Regions from separate parts of the Weissella tructae genome, predicted to be linked through region 3. Evidence: predicted binding sites of a transcription regulator. Region 3 holds the regulator's gene; each other region holds the start of a gene.
What was found. The regulator HrcA, encoded in region 3, represses chaperone genes, less so after heat shock. The targets are predictions, from matches to a motif close to TTAGCACTCNNNNNNNNNGAGTGCTAA.

Region 1: the regulator HrcA is predicted to act here: its motif matches at 2,297-2,323, upstream of WS08_RS04960 (co-chaperone GroES).
Region 2: the regulator HrcA is predicted to act here: its motif matches at 2,578-2,604, upstream of WS08_RS05425 (ATP-dependent Clp protease ATP-binding subunit).

Annotation. Positions count from the first base shown of each region.
Region 1 is NZ_CP007588.1:1,017,385-1,022,369, reverse strand. It holds gene WS08_RS04970 (bifunctional folylpolyglutamate synthase/dihydrofolate synthase) at 1-235, shown strand, start outside; gene WS08_RS04965 (ABC-F family ATP-binding cassette domain-containing protein) at 297-2,216, shown strand; gene WS08_RS04960 (co-chaperone GroES) at 2,348-2,623, shown strand; gene groL (chaperonin GroEL) at 2,699-4,327, shown strand; gene WS08_RS04950 (APC family permease) at 4,503-4,985, shown strand, end outside.
Region 2 is NZ_CP007588.1:1,110,899-1,115,883, forward strand. It holds gene WS08_RS07005 (COG3942 and LysM peptidoglycan-binding domain-containing protein) at 1-8, opposite strand, end outside; gene WS08_RS05425 (ATP-dependent Clp protease ATP-binding subunit) at 329-2,482, opposite strand; gene WS08_RS05430 (alcohol dehydrogenase catalytic domain-containing protein) at 2,727-3,719, opposite strand; gene alsS (acetolactate synthase AlsS) at 3,948-4,985, shown strand, end outside.
Region 3 is NZ_CP007588.1:850,809-855,793, reverse strand. It holds gene WS08_RS04145 (DUF4422 domain-containing protein) at 1-257, shown strand, start outside; gene WS08_RS06775 (GH25 family lysozyme) at 423-3,059, shown strand; gene hrcA (heat-inducible transcriptional repressor HrcA) at 3,226-4,248, shown strand; gene grpE (nucleotide exchange factor GrpE) at 4,273-4,815, shown strand; gene dnaK (molecular chaperone DnaK) at 4,865-4,985, shown strand, end outside.

The sequences.
Region 1 (4,985 bases), 170 kb from region 3:
TTTCGAACAAATGCTACGCCATTTATTAGCGGAAACCAATCTGAAAATTGTTGTTGTGCCGTTTACAGCGCCAGGAAGCCGACAAGCGATTGCTGGCTTACCATTTACGCATCCACGATTAACATGGGGGGATGACTGGCAAACAGCATTGAAGAGCTTACAAGCGCAAACGGATATGACGGTGATAACGGGCTCTTTGTATTTCGTTTCGGAAGTACGACAACAGTTCAAATAAGGCGTGACCAGTTAGTTAATGAATTGGAAACATATAAGATATAAAAATATAGGATGAAAAAATGATTATTTTACAAGCAAGTGATGTAACGCGTCGCTTTAACGGTGTGACATTCTTTGAACACCTTTCGATGCAAATTCAAGATAAAGGGCGTGTCGGTCTAGTTGGTCGTAACGGGGCTGGAAAGTCAACGCTATTGAAAATGATTACGGGTGAAACGACACCGGATGAAGGTGAAATATCTCGTAAAAAAGGACTACGTGTGGCTTATTTGGCACAAAATTCAGGTCTAGATTCAACATTGTCTGTGTACAATGAAATGCGTGAAGTCTTTGCCGACGTGATTGCATTAGAAACTAAAATGCGTGAAGTTGAAACGGCTATGGCTAATGTGACAGATTATGAAGGTGAAGCCTATCAACGTTTGTTAACAGATTATGACCAAATGCAATATGATTTTAAAGAGAAAAATGGTTATGGTTATGAAGCCACGATTCGTAGTGTCTTACATGGATTTGGTTTTGATGAGTCGTTTTATGACCGTAAAATTGATTCATTGTCTGGAGGACAACGTACACGTTTGGCAATTGCAAAGCAATTGTTAGAAACGCCTGATTTGTTGATTTTAGACGAACCAACTAACCATTTGGATATGGAAACATTAGCTTGGTTAGAACAATACTTGCAAAATTATAATGGGGCTTTGTTGGTGGTTTCCCATGATCGTTATTTCTTAGATCGTGTCGTTAACGAAATTTATGACATGCATTCTGGTCAATTGGATCACTACATTGGAAACTACAGTCGCTTTATGGAATTGAAAGCCCAAAAGATTCTTGGTGAACAAAAAGCTTACGATAAGCAACAAGAAGAGATTGCTAAGTTAGAAGACTTTGTGCAAAAGAATATTGTCCGTGCTTCAACGACGAAGCGTGCGCAATCACGTCGTAAGCAATTGGAGCGCATGGAAAAGATTGAAGCACCACAAAATGAATCGGGTGTTGCGCGTATTACGTTTGCGGCCGAAGAAGACTCAGGTAATGAAGTGATTCGTATGGCTGACGGAAAAATTGGTTATGGGCCAACGGAAATATTGGCTAAGAATGTGAACCTTGAAGTTGATAAGCAACATGCGGTCGCCTTAGTTGGGCCAAATGGAGTTGGAAAATCAACATTGATTAAGACCTTGCTAGATCGTTTGCCTTTGTTGGGTGGCACAATGCGTATTGGCTCAAGTGTCACGGTTGGTTACTATGATCAAGAACAACAAGTCCTTGATGAAAACAAGACAGTGATTAACACAATTTGGGATGCCCATCCATTGATGCCTGAAAAGGACGTCCGTACGATTCTAGGATCATTTATGTTCAGTGGTGAAGCCGTTGATAAAAAAGTGTCATCACTATCAGGTGGTGAACGTGCGCGTTTATTGCTGACAAAATTGTCGTTAGAAAAAGCAAATTGTTTGATTCTGGACGAACCAACGAATCACTTGGATATTGATTCTCGTGAAGTGTTGGAAACAGCTTTGAACGAATACAATGGAACTATTTTCTTTGTTTCGCACGACCGTTACTTTATTAATTCAGTTGCGTCTGAAATTATTGAATTGACAGCCGATGGCACAACTTTCTTTGATGGGGACTATGACTACTATCTAGAAAAGCGAGTTGCCAATAAGCAAGCCGAAGAAGCAGTGGCAGTAGATGAACCATCTGAAGCAGTCTTGAGTAATCAAGAACGTAAAGAACGTCAGAAAGCACAACGCAAGCTGGAACGTGAATTAGCAGACGTTGAAAAGCAAATGACCGCAATTGAGACACGCTTAGCTGAAATCGATACAGAAATGAATGCCCCTGAATTGGCGCAAGATGTGTATCAATTGACGCAATTGTCTGAAGAAAGTGCCCGTTTAAACACAGAAAATGAAGAATTAGAAGAGCGTTGGACTGAGCTTTCAATGACCTTGGAAGAGTTTTAAGCAGTTCCGATAAAAAAGCATCCTAATCGAGTGGGATGCTTTTTTATTTGCGCTAAATATGATATGATAGTTATGTTGAATTGGCACTTAGATAACGAGAGTGCTAATAAAAAATTGTGGAGGACATCATTATGTTAAAGCCTTTAGGAGATCGTGTTGTTTTGCGTTTGGCGCAAGAAACTGAACAATCAGTGGGTGGTATCTTGTTAGCCTCAAATGCACAAGAAAAGTCAATCGTGGGAACTGTTGTGGCAGTATCTGAGCACACAATGGGTGATTTGACTGCACCACAAGGAATTGTGGTTGGTGATGAAGTATTGTTTGATCAATACGCTGGGACACAAATTGTTGTTGATGGCGAAGATCTATTGGTCTTGCATGCTAAGGACATCATTGGTGTGCTTTAAGCCAAACAGCAATTAAGCGACTTAAATATAAATCATTTAAAAAGATAAAAAACAGAATATAAAAGGGGAAAAGACATGGCTAAAGATATTAAATTTGCTGAAGATGCACGTTCAAAGATGCAAATCGGTGTGGACAAGTTAGCGAACACAGTTAAGACAACAATTGGTCCTAAGGGACGTAATGTGGTCTTAGAACAAGCATATGGTGCACCAACCATTACAAATGATGGTGTTACAATTGCGAAGGCCATTGAATTAGAAGACCACTTTGAAGACATGGGTGCTAAGTTAGTTGCCGAAGTTGCATCAAAGACAAACGACATTGCAGGAGATGGAACAACAACTGCGACTGTTTTGGCCCAAGCCATTGTGAACGAAGGGATGAAGAACGTAACAGCTGGTGCTAATCCAGTTGGCGTTCGTCGTGGAATTGAAACAGCAACCGCTACAGCTGTAAAGGCATTGCACGAAATGTCTAAGACCGTTTCGTCTAAGGAAGAAGTGGCGCAAGTTGCGTCTATTTCAGCTGCTAATGCTGAAGTTGGTGATTTGATTGCTGAAGCAATGGACAAGGTTGGTAACGACGGTGTCATTACGATTGAAGAATCAAAGGGTATCGAAACAACATTGGATGTTGTGGAAGGTATGCAATTTGATCGTGGTTACTTGTCACAATACATGGTTACTGACGAAGATAAGATGGAAGCAGCACTTGAAAATCCATACATCTTGATTACTGATAAGAAAATCAACAACATTCAAGATATCTTGCCATTATTGCAAAGTGTTGTTGAACAAGGACGTGCCCTATTCATCATTGCGGATGATATTGCTGGGGAAGCCTTGCCAACATTGGTTTTGAACAAGATGCGTGGAACATTCAACGTTGTTGCGGCGAAGGCACCTGGCTTTGGTGACCGTCGTAAGGACTTGTTGGCAGATATTGCCATCCTAACTGGGGGAACTGTTATTACAGATGACCTTGGTCTAGGTTTGAAGGATGCAACTTTGGCACAATTGGGACAAGCAGCTAAGGTAAATGTTACCAAGGATGCAACAACAATTGTTGAAGGTGCTGGGGCAAAGGATGCGATCGCTGAACGTGTTGACATGTTGAAGAAGCAAATCAGCCAAACAACATCTGACTTTGATCGTGAAAAGTTGCAAGAACGTTTGGCTAAGCTAGCAGGTGGTGTTGCCGTGATTAACGTTGGGGCAGCTACAGAAACAGAATTGAAGGAACGTAAGTACCGTATTGAAGATGCTTTGAATGCGACACGTGCGGCCGTTGAAGAAGGTTTCGTGCCCGGTGGGGGAACTGCATTGGTGAACGCCATTACAGCCGTAGACGCCTTGTCAGAGACTGGTGACATCCAAACGGGTATTAACATTGTTAAGCGTGCCTTGGAAGAACCTGTTCGTCAAATTGCTGAAAATGCTGGTTTGGAAGGATCAGTTATTGTGAACAAGTTGAAGGAACAAACACCAGGAATTGGTTACAATGCTGGGGATGATACTTGGGTTGATATGATTCAAGCTGGTATCGTGGACCCAACTAAGGTAACGCGTTCTGCGCTACAAAATGCGGCTTCTGTCGCAGCGTTGTTGTTGACGACTGAAGCAGTTGTTGCTGAACAACCAAAGGCTGATAACGGTGATGCAGCTGCGCAAGCAGCCATGGCTGGTATGGGCGGAATGATGTAATAAAAATAGACGAAAAAGGCTAGTTCAAGTGATTGAGCTAGCCTTTTTGTCTTTTATTTTGCAAGAAAGCGAAAAAACAATGTTTAAAACAATGGACTTTCCGAAGTAATGGTTCTAAAATGACCGTTAGTAAGTAAGCAACACATATTTTTTAGGAAGATTATAGGAGAGAACCATGTGGCGTTATCTTAAGCGTCTTGTCATTGGGAAACCATTGAAGACGCTCGATGAAGGATCGCAAAAATTAAGTCGCGGAAAAGCTTTGGCTTTGTTGTCATCTGATGCACTGTCATCTGTGGCATATGGAACCGAGCAAATCATTACTGCCTTGTTGATGGCAGGAACAGTTGCACTGTGGTGGCAATTACCAATTGCCGGATTAGTGTTGTTGTTGTTGGCGGCGATTACACTATCGTACCGACAAATCATTCATGCTTATCCAGGTGGTGGTGGTGCGTATCGTGTTACGGCCAAAAATTGGGGCCAAAAAGCAGGGTTAGTGGCCGGAGGATCATTACTTGTTGACTACACGTTGACGGTGGCCGTATCGGTTGCATCAGGAACCGAAGCCATTACATCAGCGCTACCAGGACTGCGTCCATACTCTGTGTTAATTGCCATTGGCTTGATTTTGCTATTGATGGCATTGAACCTGCGT
Region 2 (4,985 bases), 260 kb from region 3:
GTATTCATAAGATTAATTTCTCCAATAGATTTTTGCTTTTTTTTATTTGTTTTAATTTCTAACTTAAATTACAAGACTTAGTATATGCAATGCGTTTTTCAAGAAGATACCATAAGCATGTACGTTTATTTACGCTTATGTTACAGGAATGTCTCAAAAATCAAAGACGATTTCTTTAAGAAAGCCTGAAAACGGCTACACAACAAGGTTTACAGCTATTATTCATATGATTTGCATTATTTTTTCTTCCTATTAGAATGTTTCGCTGTAACTTTATATTTCACAAGAACAATAAAAAAACTGCCAGTTACCTGACAGTTCTTCTATATTATTCAGCTAAATCATGCGCTTCTTTTGCAATATCTGCTAATTCTGCATCTTTCTCAGCTTCCTTCTTATCATGTTTCATTAACTTCTCATCAGCTTTTTCCTTGTTAGGATCTGTTTCTGCAACAATCACAATTTCGTCATCACGTACTTCAGCACGTAAATCCTTAACATTTGGATTGTCTAGATAGAAGTCGGCAATTTGATCTTCTAATTGATCTTGGATAACACGACGTAGTGGACGTGCTCCCATTGCAGGATCATAACCTAGGTCAACTAGCTTACGCTTTGTTTGGTCTGTGATATCAATGTGCAATCCCTTCAACGCAATCGCATGGTTCATATCATTCAACATCAAGTCCACGATGTGTAGTAGGTTATCTTTACTCAATGGACTGAATTCAACAATTGCATCAAAACGGTTTAAGAATTCTGGCTTAAAGTATGGTGCCAAACGTGTCATCAAATCTGGTTGATCTTCATCTTCTGGATCAAAACCAGCTTGTCCTGCATTTGATGTCATGATGATAATCGTGTCCTTAAAGGAAACAACATGCCCTTGGGCGTCTGTTAAACGACCGTCGTCCAAAATTTGTAGGAACATATTCATAACATCTGGATGTGCCTTTTCAACCTCATCCAATAGGACAAGTGAGTAAGGATGACGACGAACTGCTTCCGTCAATTGTCCAGCCTCTTCATAACCAACGTATCCTGCTGGCGCACCAATCAACTTAGAAACGGAATGCTTCTCCATGTACTCAGACATGTCAAAACGAATCATATTTTCATCAGTTCCAAATAATTCCTTGGCTAGTTGCTTTGCTGTTTCAGTCTTTCCAACCCCAGTTGGTCCAGCAAACAAGAAACTTCCAATTGGACGACCAGACTTATTAAATCCGACACGGTTACGACGGATAGCACGTGCTACACGTTCAGTCGCTTCATCTTGCCCAATAACATGTGCGGCTAAGTCCTTATCCAAATTCTTAAGTTGTGTTTGTTCTGATTCTGCTAATTCACCAACTGGAATACCAGTCTTTTGTTCCACAACCTTTTCAATATCACGCTTTGTGACAGTTGTTGCAGCTTCATTTTGTGGCTTTTGGCTCTTAATTGATTCTAATTGAAGTGTTAATTGGTTAACCTGGTCCTTCCAATAAGTAGCCTTTTCAAAGTCTTCCTCATTGGCGGCTTCCATCTTCTTATTATCTGCTTCTTGAATCTTCTTTTCGATTTCCTTTGGGTCACCAATCTTCACAGATAGGTTCTTTACAGATCCGGCTTCGTCCATCAAGTCAATCGCCTTGTCTGGCAAGTAACGATCTGTAATGTAACGATTTGATAGATCAACAGCAGCTTCCAAGGCACCATCAGAATAAGTTACCTTATGGTATTCCGCATAACGAGGTGCCAAGCCCTTCAAAATCAAATTGGCTTCTTCGGTTGTTGGTTCATCCACCATAACTGGTTGGAAACGACGTGCAATCGCACCGTCCTTTTCAATTTGACGGTATTCGTTCAATGTTGTGGCTCCCAATAGTTGGAAATCACCACGTGCTAATGCTGGCTTCAAAATATTACCAGCATCCATTGAACCTTCACCTGTGCCACCAGCACCCATAATTTCATGGATTTCATCAATGAATAGAATAACATCCTTTCGTTGTGAAACTTCGTCCATTAACTTTTGCATACGCTCTTCAAATTCTCCACGTACACCAGTTCCTTGAACAAGTGACACAACGTCCAAACGAATCACTTCTTTATCTTGTAATTTAGCTGGTACTTTCGCATTCACAATCGCTTGTGCCAAACCTTCAACCACAGCCGTCTTACCGACCCCAGGTTCACCGATTAATACGGGATTGTTCTTGCTACGACGATTCAAAATTTCAATCGTTCGTTGAATTTCATCATCACGACCAATCACGGGATCAAAATTACCTCGACGAGCCTCCTCAGTCATGTTGATTCCATATTGATCTAATAGTCCTTGTTCTTGTTGCGGAACCTGTTGTTGGCTTCGCATTTGTTGTTGTCGCATTTGTGGTTGAGGTTGTTGACGAGACATTCGTTGTTGACGTGCAATGTCATCATTCATCATCCGAAAAATATCGTCAAAATCTGAAAATCCAAAATTGTCTTGTGCCATAATAACACCCTCCATATTCATTTTTAGTATTGTACTTGTTTGTTTAAAGTAAATCTTACTGGAATTTATTTTATATCCAATTCCATATATCTATATTAGCACTCTAATTGTTAGAGTGCAAGTTTTTAAGAAATATTTTTAATCGTACTGTAACATAAACGTTACACAAGAAATCCAAAAACGTTAAACCTTTTTTGACCAAACAACTTTAACCGTCCAAATAACTCATAAAGTTCGCTTAAAACTAATCGACCCGACGAATTACAGCCTTGCCATACGTCTCACTATTGTCCATATAAATAAAAACCTCTTCAATACTATTAATATCAGAAATAGCAAACACGTCTCCAACATATGGCGTAATAATATCAGCACCACTTAATTCAGCAGCTAGCGCCAATGCAGCACCTTGTGTCTCCATTAATAGTTCATTCGATGCTTTGACAAACATAAATTCCCAATCTAATGAAACAGACTTATTTTTTACTAAGCCAATATCCACAGGCCCATCAGGCGCAACAATCATCCCAATATGACCAAAAGGTGCGATTAATTCCGCAACCTTGGCAAAATGTCGATTTGGTTCATGTAATAGTGCGATATACGGAATATCTGTCCAACCATTTTCTTTTAGTTCTTGTAAGTAGTCTTCATAATGATTCACAACATAATCCGCACCATTCGCACGAACCATATTCTGACTTTCCACTGTAGATGCAGTTGCAATGACTTGCATCCCCATCCATTTTGCGAGTTGTGTCATGACACGACCAACTGCACCAGCGCCATTAACAATAAATAGTGTCTGCCCAGTAGCCGCACCTTCACGTGCGACTAATCCGAATTTATCAACCAACAATTCATAGGCTGTTAAAAAGGTTAACGGAATCGTCGCTGCTTCAACGTCTGTTAGATTTTGTGGCGCTAGCGCCATAATCTCTTCACGAACAAGTTGATAATTTGCTAAACTTCCCGGTCGTGCAATGTCTCCACTATAAAAAACACGATCCCCAGGTTGAAAGGCTTGTACTGATGCGCCTACTTGCGCAACAATCCCGACTGCATCAAATCCCAAAACCTTAGGTTTCTCAATAACGGTACGTTGCTTCCCATCAATTGGATTCAAGCCAGTTGCCTTAACTTGCACTAAGACATCATGCTCACCCAAAAGTGGTATAGGTGTCACCACCCTTTTAAATCCACCTTCAGGTTGTGCTTCAATCATTTCCATATCCATTCAACCACCTCCTTATTTATAGTAACTACTTACATCTACTATTCTAACAAACTATCGCCTGTCACAATTTATAATTCTTCAAATACGCACTTTCGTCTTTTTAAATATGTTAAATAAACTCATTTATTTATTATTTTTTAAAAATAATACTTCATTTTGTGGCGTTTAGGTGTACAATGTGTTTATTCGCTATATTAGTTAGTTAAAGAAACAAAGGAGTATTTACACATGTCTGATTCACAACAATACGGTGCTGACCTAATCGTCGACAGTCTTAACAACCACGGTGTTGATTTGGTTTTTGGAATTCCAGGAGCCAAGATTGACCGCCTATTCGAACGATTGGAACACCCAGAAGAAGGAACTGTTTCACCTGAACTAGTCGTTGTTCGTCATGAACAAAACGCGGCTTTCATGGCCCAAGGTTTTGCACGTATTACACGTAAGCCGGGTGCAATGATTGCGACTTCTGGACCAGGAGTTGGTAACCTTGTGACTGGTTTGATGACAGCTACCGCTGAAGGAGATCCTGTTTTGGCCATCGGTGGACAAGTACCTCGTAAGGACTTGTACCGCTTGACACACCAAAGCACTGACTCAGTTGCGATTTTCAAGCCTGTGACAAACTACTCTGTTGAAGTTCAAGACCCTGAAAACATTTCAGAAATCTTGGCTAACGCCTTTGTTGCTGCAACTGGACCAAAGCCCGGAGCGGCTTTCGTATCAATTCCACAAGACGTTGATGATGCTGTGATTACAGCTAAGCCATTACAAGTATTTAACGCACCTAAGATGGGTGCTGCCCACACCAACGATATCGCTTGGTTAGCAGAACAAGTAAAGGCTGCTAAGTTGCCAGTTATCCTTGTTGGACAACGTGGTTCAGATGATGACACAGTTGCTTCATTGCGTAGCTTGCTAGAACAAACAAACCTACCCGTTGTAGAAACATTCCAAGGGGCTGGAGTTATCTCACGTGAACTAGAACCTTCAACATTCTTTGGTCGTATTGGTTTGTTCCACAACCAACCAGGTGACCAATTGTTGGCTGAATCTGACTTGGTTATTACAGTTGGTTACGATGCCATCGAATACGAACCACGTAACTGGAATGCTAACAACGATCTAAAGATCGTGACAATCGATACTGCCTTTGCACAAATCGATAACCACTACGTACCTGAACGTCAACTTGTTGGAACAATCGCTGATACATTAGATTCATTGAAGTCAGTTATTGCTGGTTACGTCTTGGGTGATGAAGCT
Region 3 (4,985 bases):
AATCATTTACAGATTTTCTATTCGCGGTCTTAAATCAGGTGGAAGAAAAGGTGCCTTATAAGAGTTATGAAGGACAGGAGAGCCGTGTGTTCGGTTTCTTGTCTGAATACCTCCTAGACACGTGGATGTTAACGCATGATAAGACATATCGTGAGTATCCTTTGGTTACAACTGAGAAAACGAATTGGTTCGATAAAGGTTTTGCGTTCTTGAAGCGTAAATTTGGTAACGGGAAAAATAAGAAAACACATTTTTAAATGGGATGACATGAAATTGTAAAGATACTTTGTTTTTTGTAATGTAAACGACATTAACTATTTCGGGGGATGTGATAGAATGTTCGTTGGTTAAATTAAAAAATGATTAGTAATTTGACGGTTTTATTAAATTTTAAAAATGATTGATATATTAGGAGAATGAGTATGAAATTTAAAGGCTTACTATTAATGGGGCTGTCAGCGGGAATTGTCGGTATGACACAAACCGATGTTGCCCATGCCAATGTTCCTTGGCTAAACATTACAGATAAAAGTGTTCCGCGTACTGACTTTGTGGATATTTCTTCACACAATGGTGTACCAACGGTGCAAGAATTTAAAATCATGAAGAATTATGGTGTTAAAGGTGTAATGGTTAAGTTAACGGAAGCTACAAGCTACCGTAATCCATATGCCGCAAGTCAAATTGCGAACGCTAAAGCAGCGGGGCTGACTGTAGGTGGATATCACTATAGTTGGTATACAGATGAAGCGACTGCCCGTGCTGAAGGACGTTATTTTGCGCAATTTGCTAAGGAATTAGGATTGCCAACTAACACACCAATGGCGGACGATCTAGAAGAACCTCAAGTTAAGTACGCCAACTTAAATGGGAAAGTAAATACTCATACTAAGGCTTTCCGTGCAGGTGTAGCTGGTGCGGGATACACAAATAATATTCTATATACGTATGGTTCATACGCAACAGAATCAGGTTTGAGTACAGCTAGTTTTGGTAAGAAAAATGTGTGGATGGCCTCATATCCATTTACACCAAGCAAGGATTCTTTGTGGCATACCGATGTAGGGATGTGGCAATTTAATAGTAATATGCATTTCCCAAATGTTCGCGGAACATTTGATGCGAATATTGATTATGCTGGAACGATGAGCGGTGGTTCATCAGCAAGTAAGCCAAAACCTAAGCCAAAGCCAAAGCCAACTGTATATAAGTCTTACTTCAAGTTTGACCAAAGCCGACGTAATGATTGGATGTTTACGACGGCGCCATATGGATATGAAGGAGCCAAAGGGGCTGGACGTGTACCAGATGGACAAATTGTGTGGATTGAAAAGCGTGAAAAAGCTGCCAATGGTGTAACTTGGTATTATGCAAAGATTAACGGTAAGTATGTATGGTTTGATGCGCTTTCAGGATCATTGCTACGTGAATCAGATGTGAAGCAAACGTCTGTCAACAAGACATACGAGTTTGATCAAAATGGACGCAAGGACAGCTTGTATACCACTGCGCCATACGGATTTGCTGGTTCAAAGGATGTTGGTAAGGCAAAGCAAGGTGTCTCTGTTAAGGTAGACAAGCAAATGGTCAATGATGGCGTAACATGGTTCTATGGAACAGTTAATGGTCAAAAGGTTTGGTTTGATGCCAAGGCCGTTAAGTTGCCTTCTACGGCACTAGCTACTACGAAGGTAAGTAAGTACTTCGTAACGAACCAATCAAGTCGTCGTGATGGTATGTTTGAAAATGCGCCATTCCGATATGCTGGTTCTAAGTCAGCTGGATGGATTCCAAATAACCGTCTTGTGTGGGTTGAAAAGCAACATAAGTCAGAGACTGGTTCTATCTGGTATTACGGAGAAATTAATGGACGTAAGGTCTGGTTTGACTCACTTTCAGGTTCTGTATTAAAGGTACAAGACGTCACACAAACAACGGTGAACAAGACGTATGTCTTTAACCAAAACGGACGTAAGGATAGCTTGTACACTACTGCGCCATACGGATTTGCTGGTTCAAAGGATGTTGGTAAGCCAAAGCATGATGCATCTGTTAAGGTAGAGAAGCAAATCGTTAATAACGGCGTAACGTGGTTCTATGGAACAGTTAATGGTCAAAAGGTTTGGTTTGATTCTAAGGCTGTTAATCTACCGGTTGCACCATTAACAACTACGAAGGTAAGCAAGTACTTCGTAACAAACCAATCAACTCGTCGTGACGGTATGTTTGAAAATGCGCCATTCCGATATGCTGGTTCTAAGTCAGCTGGATGGATTCCAAATAACCGCCTTGTATGGGTTGAAAAGCAACACAAGTCAAATACCGGTGTTGTCTGGTATTACGGACAAATCAACGGACGTAAGGTTTGGTTTGATTCACTTTCAGGTTCTGTTCTAAAAGTGCAAGATGTGAAGCAAACAGCTGTGAATAAGAACTATGTGTTTAACCAAACTGGACGTAAGGACAGTTTGTATACGACAGCACCATATGGATTTGCTAGCTCAAAGGATGTTGGTAAGGCGAAGCATGGTGTAACTGTTAAGGTTGACAAGCAAATGGTTAACAATGGTGTGACATGGTTCTATGGAACAGTGAATGGGCAAAAGGTTTGGTTTGATGCCAATGCTGTAAAGATTGCGCCTGTAGCGAAGAAGGCAATGGTTGAAGCTTCTTCAGAAACGCCTGCTTCTGTGAAGAAAGAGACATCATCAAAGGTGATGTCATCTAGTTCATCAGCAACGTCATCAGAACAACAAAAGCGTACTTCTTCTGAATCTCAAGTGAAGGAAACATCTGGAAAGATGTCAGAAGAATCAAGTGCCGTTGTGCAAAACGTTAAATTTGATTTCATTTTTGATCAAACAAAGCGTGAAGATGATCTATATAAAGAAGTAAAAGGTATGCCTGTAGATACAAAGGTTTTGCGCCCAGCTGTTGATAAGGAAATTTTGCATGTGACAAAGCAATTTGTCGATGAAGATGGAACTATCTGGTATGGTGCTAAGCTAAACAAGGATTTTGTTTGGTTTGAAACTAAAGCAGGTCGCGTGAATATTTAATCAATCAATATAAAAGAGAGTCTATCCATTGGGTAGATTCTCTTTTTTAGTTTGTTTTAGCACTCGTTGTTAAAGAGTGCTAAAAAGGTTGACAAGGAACTTATAAGTCTGTAATATAGAGGATGTTAGCAAGAGGTGTACAAGAGTGCTAACAAGGAGGTGTGTGATGTTAGCTGAAAGACAAGCATTAATTTTAACGGCGATAATTCGCAATTATGTGCAAACAGGTAAGGCGGTCGGTTCGAAAGTCTTAGTTGAAGAATTGCAATTAAATGTAAGTTCGGCCACGGTTCGTAATGAAATGGCTGTGCTCGAACGCTTAGGCTTCATTGAAAAAGAACATACCTCTTCTGGACGTATTCCAGCAGAAGCGGGATATCGTCACTATGTTGATGCGCTTTTACCGCAACATGTGGCAGATAGACCTATATCTGAAGCGATGCAACGTGCGTTTTCACGAAACTTTCAACAAGTTGATGACGTGTTAGCGAGTGCGGTTGAAGAACTAGCGCAGTTAACAGGTTATACGGTGATGGCATTAAAGCCAGAATCGCGGGGGAATCGTTTATCAGGATTTCGTCTAGTTCCTTTGGATGGACAGCAAGTCATGGCAATCATTGTGACAAATGATGGTGAAGTGACAAGTCAGAGTTTCAGGTTACCACCTGATATGGACATTCATGAATTAGACAACATGGTGCAATATATTAATCAAACGTTAGTGGGTCAGTTAATCAGTGATGTATTGGCCACGATTGCGAGTGATTACCCGATGAAAACAGCGCGTGTGATTCGCACGCCAGTTGCTTTTTTGCAACTATTTGGGGATGTATTAGCACGGACTGTTCGTGATGATGTCTTCATCGGTGGCAGGTTGAACATGTTAGATTTTTCTGATCAAGTGAGTCCGCAACATGTTAAGCGAGTGTATGAGTTAATTGAGTCTCCGCAAGCGATGCGCCAATTGGTGGATCATATGCCGGGACAAATCACAATTAACATTGGACGTGAAAATGACCAAACGTTGTTACAACAATATAGTTTGTTATCAACGACATTTGATGTTCCTGGCCATGGGCTAGGCGCATTGGCTCTAATTGGGCCAACCGCAATGATGTATGGCCAAACCACAGAAGCGCTTGAGCAATTCCGTGAAGGGGTCAAAGCACAATTGCGTGAATATTATTAAACTAAAAGGAAAAGAGGTGTTGAGATGACTGAGCAACATAGTGAAGTTGAAGAAGTTGAAATTTTGGACGCAGCAACTGAAGAAGAAGTTGTGGATGCAGTGTTGGAAGAAGCCGTTGATGAAACTGCTGAACTAAAAGCACAATTGGCTGAAGCGGAAGAAAAGCTTCTACGTAACCAAGCTGAAATGCAAAACATGAAGACGCGTTTGGCTAAGGAACAAGCCCAATCATTGAAATACGCCAACCAAAAGTTGGCGACTGATGTCTTACCTGCCATCGATAATTTGGAACGTGCCTTGCAAGTTGAAGCTGACGATGCAGCGGCGCAACAAATTAAGACAGGTGTAGACATGGTCTTGAAGACTTTGGTTGATGCAATGGCTGCACATGAAATCGTAGCTGTTGGAGAAGTTGGGGGCGCATTTGACCCTAACCATCACCAAGCGATTCAATCTGTACCAGCTGATGATGATCACCCAGCGGATACAATTGCCCAAGTTTTGCAAAAGGGTTACTTGTTGAAGGATCGTGTGATTCGTCCAGCCATGGTTGCAGTTTACAACTAAGGTTAATTATTACAAACATTAAATTACGAAAATAAAGGAGCATATCATTATGTCAAAGATTATTGGAATTGATTTAGGAACTACAAATTCAGCTGTTGCTGTGATGGAAGGTGACGCCGCTAAGATCGTTACTAACCCTAACGGTGGACGTACAACACCATCTGTTGTGT